DNA from 3 places in the Flavonifractor porci genome. Region 2 is predicted to be linked to each of the others. Evidence: riboswitches for the same ligand, from Rfam matches in the RefSeq annotation. Region 2 holds a riboswitch; each other region holds the start of a gene.
The links. A riboswitch is a leader RNA that binds a small molecule or an ion and turns the genes downstream of it on or off. The one in region 2 is predicted to bind cobalamin.

Region 1 (3,265 bases), on a different contig from region 2:
CGCAAGCTGGTCCGGGCCCTCCAGCGGGCGGGTCACACCGTGGCCATGACGGGCGACGGTGTTAACGACGTACTGGCCCTGAAGGATGCCGATTGCGGCATTGCTATGGCCTCCGGAGCGGAAGCCGCCTGCCATGCCGCCCAGCTGGTGCTTCTCAACTCCGACTTTGCCGCTATGCCCAAGGTGGTGGCCGAGGGGCGGCGGGTCATCAACAACATCCAGCGGGCCGCCGCCCTCTATCTGGTGAAAAATATCTTCTCCTTCTTCCTGTCCATCATCTCTCTGTTTGCCACCTTCCCCTACCCGGTAACACCGCTGCAGATCTCCTTCCTCAGTGCCGTTACCATCGGCGTACCCTCTCTCTTCCTGGCTCTGGAGCCTAACCACGCGCTGGTGAAGGGAAAATTTTTGACCAATGTGTTCCGGGCGGCTCTGCCCGGCGGCCTTACCGACCTGCTCATCGTGCTGGGGCTGGAGGCTTTCTATCTGGCCTTCGGCTTTACCACCGCCGAGCTGTCTACCATGTCCACCATTCTGCTGGTGGTCATCGGCCTGCTGGTGCTCTATCAGGTGTGTAAGCCCTTCGATTGGAAGCGGCGGGTGCTGATGATCGCCATGTCTGCCTCCTCCGCGGTGGCTATTATCTGGTTCGGAGCCAGCTTCGGCCTGAGCCAGCTGACCATTCAGTCCTTCCTGGTACTGGTGGTGTTCCTGGGTCTGTCCTACCCGGTGATGAACGTGCTGCTGAAGGTATGTCAGTACGGCGCCCTGCTGTGGGATAAGGCCAGACACATGAGGGACCGCACATGAGTCTGACAATACGGTCCTACCGTCCGTCAGACTGCCCCATTCTGGCAGAGCTCTTCTACCAGACGGTCCATGGGGTATGCGGGCGGGACTATACGCCGGAGCAACTGGATGCCTGGGCCGACGGACAGGTGGATCTGGCGGCCTGGGACGCCTCCTTTCAGGCCCACACCACTCTGGTGGCGGAGTGGGACGGGAGGATTGCCGGCTTTGCCGACCTGACCGGCGATGGCTATCTGGACCGGCTCTATGTCCATAAGGATCTCCAGGGCCGGGGAGTCGCCACCGCCCTGTGCGACAGCCTGCCCGGCGCCCGGCTGACCCACGCCTCCCTCACTGCCCGGCCCTTTTTTGAACGCCGGGGCTGGGAGGTGGAGCGGGAGCAGCAGGTAGAACGCCATGGGATCAAATTGACCAATTTCGTTATGGTGCGGCAGCCGCCTTGTGAGTCCGTTTGACAAGAAATTACCTTTACTTTTCCCTCGCGCCCTGCTATAATGAGCGGAGAATTGAAGCGTATCCGCAGTTGCGGCAGTGCCGCCAAGGGGGAAGCCGGTGGAAATCCGGCGCAGTCTTACCTCTACTGTAAGCGTGGACGAAGGCGCAGAGACCATTGGCCGATGGGGCTGAGAAGGTGCGCCGGAGGAGGAAGCGCAAGCCAGGAAACCCGCTGCAGGGATACCGTATTGCGTAGCTCTGAGGTGGAGAGGTGCGGCATTTTTTGGATTGAAAAGCCCTCCCCGACATGGGGAGGGCTTTTTTGACGCAGAGGAGGCGGTTTGGTGCTGGAAGTGTATATCCCGGTGGGGAACAAGAGGCTGCGCTGCGGCTATACCACCGGTACCTGTGCCGCCGCCGCTACAGCCGGGGCGGTCCGGCTGCTGCTCACCGGGCAGAGTCTGCCCGCTGTCCGTATTGAGACCCCGGCAGGGATTCCAGTAGAGGTCGAGCTGCTGGAGCACGCCGCCGGAACCGGCTGGGCCAGCTGCGCAGTCCGGAAGGACGGCGGGGACGACCCGGATGTGACAAACGGCACCCGGATCTTTGCCCGGGCGGAAAAGACCAACACCCCGGGCGTCACCATCGACGGCGGTACCGGCGTGGGCCGGGTGACCCGGCCCGGACTGGACCAGCCGGTAGGCGCGGCCGCTATCAACTCCACCCCCCGGCGGATGATCCGGCAGCAGGCGGAGGAGGAGATGGCCAGGGCCGGCTATGCCGGCGGGCTGGCCATCTCCATCTCAGTGCCGGAGGGGGAGGCCCTGGCGGGGCGCACCTTCAACCCGCGGCTGGGCATTGAGGGGGGCATCTCCATCCTGGGTACCAGCGGCATCGTCCGCCCCATGAGCGAGGCCGCCCTCATCGACTCCCTCTATCTGGAGCAGGATATGGCCCGCGTCGCCGGAGTGACCGATTTGCTGGTCACCCCCGGCAACTACGGGGATACCTTTGCGGAACAGACTTTGAGGTTGGACCTGACCCATCGCTGCACCTGCAGCAACTACCTGGGCCACGCCATCGACTACGCCGCCGGGCTGGGCTTCCGGTCCTTCCTGCTGGTGGGCCACCTGGGCAAGCTGATCAAGGTGGCGGCGGGAAGCATGAACACCCACTCCAAGGTGGCCGACGGCCGGCGGGAGACCCTCACCGCCCACGCCGCTCTGGCGGGCGGAAGCCCGGCGCTGCTGAAAGCCCTCTTTGCCTGCCCTACTACCGATGCGGGGGTGGAGCTGCTGAAGGAGGTCGGGCTGCTGGAGCCGGTGATGGCCTCCATTGCCCAGGCCCTGGAGGAGGTATTGCACCACCGGGCCGGGCCCGACCTGGCCATTGAGGCGGTGTTCTTCTCCAACCAGTATGGACTGCTGGGACAGACAGCGGGAGCTGATAAACTGCTTGCCCTGCATCAACATCAATCGTAGGGGCGACCTTTATGGTCGTCCGCCGATACAGATAGGAGTTTCGATTATGGTACATTTCATCGGCGCGGGCCCCGGCGGGGCCGATCTCATCACCGTGCGGGGAGCCAAGCTGCTGGGGGAGGCGGATGTCATCATCTACGCCGGTTCCCTGGTAAACCCCGCTCTGCTGGATTATAAAAAGGAAGGCTGCCAGGTCTACGACAGCGCCAAGATGACCCTGGAAGAGGTTATCGAGGTGATACGGCAGACCGAGGCCAGGGGGGGCACCACCGTCCGGCTCCATACCGGCGACCCCTCCCTGTACGGCGCTCACCGGGAACAGATGGATGAGCTGGACAAACTGGGCATTGCCTACGATGTGACTCCCGGCGTGTCCTCCTTCTCCGGAGCCGCCGCAGCCCTCTGCGCGGAGTATACTCTGCCTGATGTATCACAGTCGGTTATCATCACCCGCATGGCGGGCCGCACTCCGGTGCCCGAGGGAGAGCAGCTGCGCAAGATGGCCTCCCACGGCTGCACCATGGTGCTCTTCCTGTCCA
Region 2 (3,265 bases):
CCATTCCCACGCCCACGGCCAGGATCAGCCGGGGCAGGCGGATGAACCACACCACGTCATGGACGCCGCCGCTGCCCCACCGGGCGGGGTCGCCCAGGCCAAAGAGCTCATGCAGCAGCACCCGGTAGACGTCTCCCGGGGGGATGGACATGGTGCCCAGGCTGACGGCTGCCAGCAGGGACGCCAGCAGGACCGCCAGCAGGACGGCGCACACCGCCAGATAGGTCCAGGGATGCCGGGCCAGAACATTCCGCCGGGGCTCCATTTACAGCTCCAGACCGGGATACATCCCCTGGGCCAGGGTGTTGAGCCCGTCAATGGTGCGGGGGCCGCTGGCGTACATATCGCCCAGCATGATGAGGTGAACGCGGCCCTTTTGAACGGCGGAAAGGCTGGCGAAGGCGGGATCGTCCTGAATGGCGGCCAGCTGGGCGGCCTTGACCGTCTCGGGGTCGTCTCCGTCATAGGCCATGTAGACCACAAAGATCACGTCCGGGTCACAGGTCACCAGATCCTCCTTGCCCATGTCGCTGCCCTGGGGCTTGGCCAGCTGTCCGCCCAGCGCGCGCACCATATCGCCGGCCAGTGTGTCCGCGCCGTAATTGGTGATGCTGCCGCCGGCAGGCTCCACCACCGCCACCCGAAGGGGCTGCTGTCCCGGCACGGCGGCCAGGGTGGCTTCCACCTGCCCCTTCATTTCATCCACCAGGGCTGCGGCCCGATCCTCCGCCCCGAAGATCCTGCCGATGTTCAGAATATCCTCGTACTCATGCTCCAGGGTGCGGGTGCCGCCGGGCACGGTGTTGGAGTTCATGTAGGTGGCCACGCCCTTTTCGTTCCAGCTGTGTACGTCGCCCAGTTTTTTGTCCCCAAAGTAGGAACCCCAGGAGAAGATCATATCGGGTTCCAGCAGGGTGACGGTCTCCAGATCGGGGGCGAAAACGGAAGCGTCGTACTTCATGTTGGCAAAACCGGCCTGCCACTCCTCCTTGACCTCATTGTCCAGTCCGTAGGAGGCCAGCACATGATCCTCCAGGCCCAGGGCGATCATGGTCTCGATACAGCCCTGATAGACGCACAGCACCCGTTCCGGCGGGGCCTCATAGGTGTAGGTGACCGGCTGGCCGGCGTAGTCATAGTTGGTGATGGTGACCGGGTAGTGGGCGTCCGCCGATGGCGTTTCCGCGGTTTGGACGGGACTTGTGCCGGCGGGGGGCGGGGAGCTGGCCGGCGTGCCCCCGGAACAGCCGGCCAGAGACAGGACCAAAGCCGAGGCGACAAGCAGGGACGCGGCGGTGCGGATTCCATTCATAGAACATTCCTCCTGATGTGATGATATATGCGCCAGCCGCAAAAAAGAGAAAAAGTCCGCTTTCCAGAGAAAGCGGACTTCCAGATCTGACCGGGGCTGCAGCACTGGACAGGGCTCTTTCTGCGGAAGATGCCTATCCCCTATCCAAGCAGGTTTCCTGGCTTACGGATCAACACGCACCGCGCCTTCTCGTCCCCCGTTTGGGCGGGATAATGGCTGCTGCGGTTTGTTCCCCGTTTACAGTGACCGGATCGCTCGGGACTTTCACCCGATTCCCTTTTCACCCAGCCGAAGCTGGACACTTGGAAGGTAGTATAGATTGTGGCCCTATTCTAATGGATGTCGTGCTTTTTGTCAAGAAAATGCACTTTTTTCCTGAAATGCCGCAGCTTTCAAACTGCTCAGGATCTTTGCCTGGATGAACCGCAAGGAGGATGACGACTGGCCTTTGCCCTGCCTGAGGGCGTTCGGACGCTGCCGGGGCTCTGGGCGGGAGGTGAGATGAGAGCCTTGTTGTAAGAAAATAGAAAGAAATGTTTGGAAACTTGTAGGGTGCGGGAAAGAAAAAGCAAAAACATCAAACGCCTTGCTTTGGTACCATATCGGTATCAAAGCAAGGCGTTTTTGCCTGTTGGGAGGAATCTACAATGAAAACCATTCTGGTACTTTTCGGCGGCTGCTCCACGGAGTATGCCGTTTCTCTGCAATCGGCCCATGCCGTGGTGAGCCATATGGACCGGGAGGCCTATACGCCCCTGCTGGTGGGCATCACCCGCTGGGGACAGTGGCTGTACTATACCGGCCCTCTGGACCGGATGGAGGCTGATACCTGGCAGCAGGAAAGCTGTACCCCCTGCACCCTCTCCCTGGACCGGGGGCGGGGGGAGCTTCTGCTGCTGGACGGTACCGGAACGCGGCTTCATTTTGACGGGGCCTTCCCGGTGCTCCACGGGAAAAATGGGGAGGACGGCACCCTCCAGGGCCTGCTGGAATTGGCGGGGGTGCCGGTGATCGGCTGCGGTACCCTGGCCAGCGCCCTGTGCATGGACAAGGACCGGGCCCATAAGCTGGCCGCCCTGGCGGGGGTGAAGGTTCCCCGGGGGACGGTGGTGGACCGAAACTGGCGGGAGGCCGACCTCCAGAGGGTGGCCCGGGACCTGGGCTATCCCCTGTTCGTCAAGCCGGTGCGGGCCGGTTCCTCCTTCGGCATCACCCGGGTGACCGGGCCGGAGGCCCTGGTGGAGGCGGTAAAGGAGGCACTGAAGCACGACCGGGAGGCCCTACTGGAGGAGGCGGTGCCCGGCTTTGAGGTGGGGTGCGCCGTGCTGGGCAACGAGGAACTGACGGTGGGGCTGGTGGATGAGATCCAGCTGTCCCAGGGCTTCTTTGACTACGAGGAGAAGTACACCCTCAAGACCTCCGCCATCCACTGTCCCGCCCGCATCCGGCCGGAGCAGGCGGCGGCCATCCAGGAGGCGGCCCGGATCATTTATCAGGCCCTGGACTGTCGGGTGTTTGCCCGGGTGGACCTGTTCCTCACCCCGGAGGGGGAGATCTACTTCAACGAGGTCAACACCATCCCCGGCTTTACCGCCCACAGCCGCTACCCCAATATGATGAAGGGGATCGGCCTGAACTTTCCCGCCCTGGTGAGCCGCCTCATTGCCCTGGGGCTGGAGCCGTGAGGGGGGAGGGGACGGTCCGGGACCTGACCTCCACCGGACCGCTGATTTTGGTCAACGCCGCCCATCCCCTGCGGGCCCCGGCCAATCCGGAGTTGGCGGAGCTGGAGGGCGGGGTGCAGCTGGAACGCCGGGCGGCGGCGGCCCTGAGGGCCTGCCTCCGGGCGGTAGGGGGGACGTCGGGTATCCTCCCCGTGTCCGGCTGGCGCAGCCGGGCGGAGCAGCAGGCCATCTGGGACAACACCCTGGCCAAAGAGGGGCTGGCTTTTAC
Region 3 (3,265 bases), on a different contig from region 2:
TCCAGGGCCATGGTCAGGTCGGTAACGGGGGTATTGAGAGAGAGAAAGTACATACATCCCACCGCCCCCAGGGCCTTGCAGAAAATGCGCCCGCCCAGCCAAAGGCCATCCATGGTAAAGCCCCACAAGCTGTCGCCCACCGGAATGGCGGCCACCATCTCTGTCCCGGCAGGATAGGCCCCCGCCACGATGGTAAGGCAGCCGATGACCAGGAAGATCAGCGGCACCTTGAGAAAATGGAGGTACACCCTGGGGGGCAGTCCCCCCAGGGCGGTAATAAGCACCCCCATCAGAACCAGGGTAAACAGGCCCACCGCCACGCTGTCGCAGCACAGGCAAATCACCAGGGCGACCACCGTCAGCAGCAGCTTGGGCATGGGGGACACCCGCCGCAGGCGGGACTGATAGGCGTAGCGGTCGGTGCCCATGGTCAGTTCGTTCCTTTCTCTTTCCCGTCCGGCTTCTTGGTGATGCGGCCCAGAATAAAGCCCACCACACCGGCGCCGATGGCGGCCTGGAGAGCGAAGAGCATGGACTCCACCTCGCCGCTGGCGGGCTCCAGAATGGGCTCAAACCAGGGCTCATAGTCGGGGTTGAGCTCCATAATGGCCTCCTCAGCCTGGCCGTCGGCTCCGCCGAACTCGGCGTTGGGCAGCAGCCACAGGGGCACGGCGGCGATGACCACCACCAACAGGATCAAAATCAAATTTTTCTGCCAAACTTTCATATCCATCCCCTCCTTACAGCACCTGCAGCTCATGGAGCTCGGTCTTGCTGTACTTCTCCAGCACGTTGAAGATCACCACGGTGAGCAGGCCCTCGGCAATGGCCAGCGGTACCTGGGTGACGGCGAAGATGGTAAGGAACTTCACCATGCCGCCGTTGATGACCCCCAGCTGTACCGAGGTGACCACATAGGTGAAGAGGTCGCCCAGGGCGGCGGCGGCAAACACCGCCACAGCGGCGGGAGCCTTGACCTTCCGCAGCAGCTTATAGACCAGCCAGGACACGATGGGCCCGGCAATGGCCATGGAGAATACGTTGGCGCCCAGGGTGGTGAGGCCGCCGTGGGCCAGCAGCAGGGCCTGGAAGAGAAGCACGATCAGTCCCAGCACCGTCATGACCAGGGGCCCGAACAGGATGGCGCCCAGGCCCACACCGGTGGGGTGGGAGCAGGAGCCGGACACCGAGGGGATCTTCAGGGCGGACAGCACGAAGGCGAAGGCGCCGCACATGGCCAGCAGGATCTTGGCCCGGGGGGCCTGGTCGATCTTCTTCTTGATGGAGAAGAAGCCGGCCACCAGGAAGGGCACACACACCGCGCCCCAGCCGATGGCCCAGGGCACGGGCAGCATACCTTCGGCAATGTGCATGGCGGAGGCGCTCATGGTCATCAGACCCAGCAGCCCCACCAGCACCGCCGCGGCGCGGACGGTTTTGTTGGCAGTCAGAGTTCTCATAGTCGTTTCATCCTTTCCTATCACTCGTAGGCGTTTGGATTGCCGGGCCGGGCAAGGTTTTCCGGCTTGAGCCTCTCTGCCGCCGTGCGTCTTCCCAGGTTTCCCCAGTGACATGGTGCCCGGCGGCTCTTCTCTTACGGCAGCGGGACTGCGCGGGATTTCCACCCGGCTTCCCTTTTCCCGGCCCTCTATGCAAAACAGGCTTACGCCTGGAGTTGTTTGGCCTCTCCGGCGTGCTTGACAAAGAGGGCCTGGATGCTGGGAAACTCCCCCAGGCCCTGGAGCACACAGTTGACGGCGTAGCCCTTCTGCTCCAGCAGGGACTTCCAGGAATCCTCCTCCTCCCCCGCCAGATCGTTTTTGGCGTGGTCGCCCGCCACGATCATCAGGGGGCGCAGCTCCACCTTTGTGGCGCCCAGTTCTTGGATACGGCGCGCCGCCTCCCCGAACCCGGGGTAGCCTTCCACCGTGCCGATGACCACATCCTTCCGGCCCATATCCCGGAACACATACTCCAGCAGGGCGTAACAGGAGTTGGCAAAGTGCTCGGTGCCGTGGCCCATGTAGAGGATGGCCTTGCCCTCCTCCGCCTCCGGCAGATTATGGAGCAGAGCCTGCACCGCGTCCAGGTAGTCCCCGGTCTCGGTGAGCAAGGGGCGGCCAAAGGTCAGCTTCTCAAACCGGTCTTCAAAAGGGGTGGCCAGGTCCATCATCTTGTCGTACTCATCGCCGTTCATGATGTGGGTGGGCTGGACCAGCACGTCGGTGTATCCCTCCGCCGCCAGCTTCTCCAGGGCGGCGGGCACGTCGTCGATGTGGGTACCCTCCCGCTCCAGCTTTCTTAAAATCATACCGCTGGTGAAGGCCCGGCGCAGGGTGCGCTCCGGAAAGGCGGCGGCCAGGGCCTTCTCAATGGCGGCGATGGTCTTTTCCAGGGTGTCCCGGTGGCTGGTGCCGAAGGACACCGCCAGAAGGGCTTGTCTATTCATATCCTTCACTCCCGTACGTTGTTGCTGGCCTGGTAGAGCAGGGCGTTGCAGATGGCGGCGGCCACATTGCTGCCTCCCTTGCGGCCCCGGGCCACGATGTGGGGGATATCCATGGTGAGGAGCAGCTCCTTGCTCTCCACCACGTTGACAAAGCCCACCGGCACGCCGATCACCAGGGCGGGGGCCATCTTCCCCTCTTCGATCAATTCGCAAATCCGCACCAGAGCAGTGGGGGCGTTGCCGATGGCCAGCACCAGAGGGCCCTCCAGCTGAGCGGCCCGCTCCATGGACACAGTGGCCCGGGTCTCCCCACGAGCCTTGGCCTCGGCAGCCACATCCGGGTCGGACATGAAGCATACGGCCTTGCCGCCGAACTTCTCCAGCACCTTCTTGTTGACCCCGGAGAAGGCCATCTGGGTATCGGTGACGATGGTGCAGCCCCCCTTGATGGCGGCAATACCCGCCGCCACCGCGTCAGGAGAGAACACCAGATTGTCGGCATAGTCGAAGTCGGCGCTGGTGTGGATGGCCCGCTTGATCACCGGCAGCTGGTCGGCGGGAAATACCCGCTCACCCAGCTCCTGGCCAATGATCTCCATACTTCTGGCCTCGATCTCAGCGGGGGCCACCCGCTGCAACTCTATCTTTTTCATGGATCATTCCTCCCCGTTCAGGATGCGGTAGATCCGCTCCATATCCAGACTGGCCCGCAGACCGTCCGCCAGCTTGTCGTATTGCCGCTGGGCGTACTCCTGCCAGTCCACGCTGGCGGCCTGTCCCTCCAGGCCCTTGGCCTTCAGCAGGCAGTTCACCAGA

Region 1: it holds a riboswitch for cobalamin, as region 2 does, so the genes downstream of both, cbiD (cobalt-precorrin-5B (C(1))-methyltransferase CbiD) here and WHJ28_RS07425 (ABC transporter substrate-binding protein) in region 2, are expected to answer to the same signal.
Region 3: it holds a riboswitch for cobalamin, as region 2 does, so the genes downstream of both, WHJ28_RS03035 (energy-coupling factor ABC transporter permease) here and WHJ28_RS07425 (ABC transporter substrate-binding protein) in region 2, are expected to answer to the same signal.

The regions. Positions count from the first base shown of each region.
Region 1 covers NZ_JBBHLB010000002.1:146,796-150,060, forward strand. Annotated here, with positions in the region: gene WHJ28_RS02940 (cation-translocating P-type ATPase) at 1-810, shown strand, start outside; gene WHJ28_RS02945 (GNAT family N-acetyltransferase) at 813-1,265, shown strand; cobalamin riboswitch at 1,314-1,496, shown strand; gene cbiD (cobalt-precorrin-5B (C(1))-methyltransferase CbiD) at 1,590-2,726, shown strand; gene cobM (precorrin-4 C(11)-methyltransferase) at 2,773-3,265, shown strand, end outside.
Region 2 covers NZ_JBBHLB010000006.1:131,787-135,051, reverse strand. Annotated here, with positions in the region: gene WHJ28_RS07430 (FecCD family ABC transporter permease) at 1-265, opposite strand, end outside; gene WHJ28_RS07425 (ABC transporter substrate-binding protein) at 266-1,312, opposite strand; cobalamin riboswitch at 1,443-1,633, opposite strand; gene vanG (D-alanine--D-serine ligase VanG) at 1,960-2,997, shown strand; gene WHJ28_RS07415 (D-alanyl-D-alanine carboxypeptidase family protein) at 2,994-3,265, shown strand, end outside.
Region 3 covers NZ_JBBHLB010000002.1:162,109-165,373, reverse strand. Annotated here, with positions in the region: gene cbiQ (cobalt ECF transporter T component CbiQ) at 1-428, opposite strand, end outside; gene WHJ28_RS03040 (energy-coupling factor ABC transporter substrate-binding protein) at 431-727, opposite strand; gene WHJ28_RS03035 (energy-coupling factor ABC transporter permease) at 741-1,460, opposite strand; cobalamin riboswitch at 1,494-1,683, opposite strand; gene WHJ28_RS03030 (sirohydrochlorin cobaltochelatase) at 1,664-2,449, opposite strand; gene WHJ28_RS03025 (precorrin-8X methylmutase) at 2,455-3,102, opposite strand; gene WHJ28_RS03020 (cobyric acid synthase) at 3,106-3,265, opposite strand, start outside.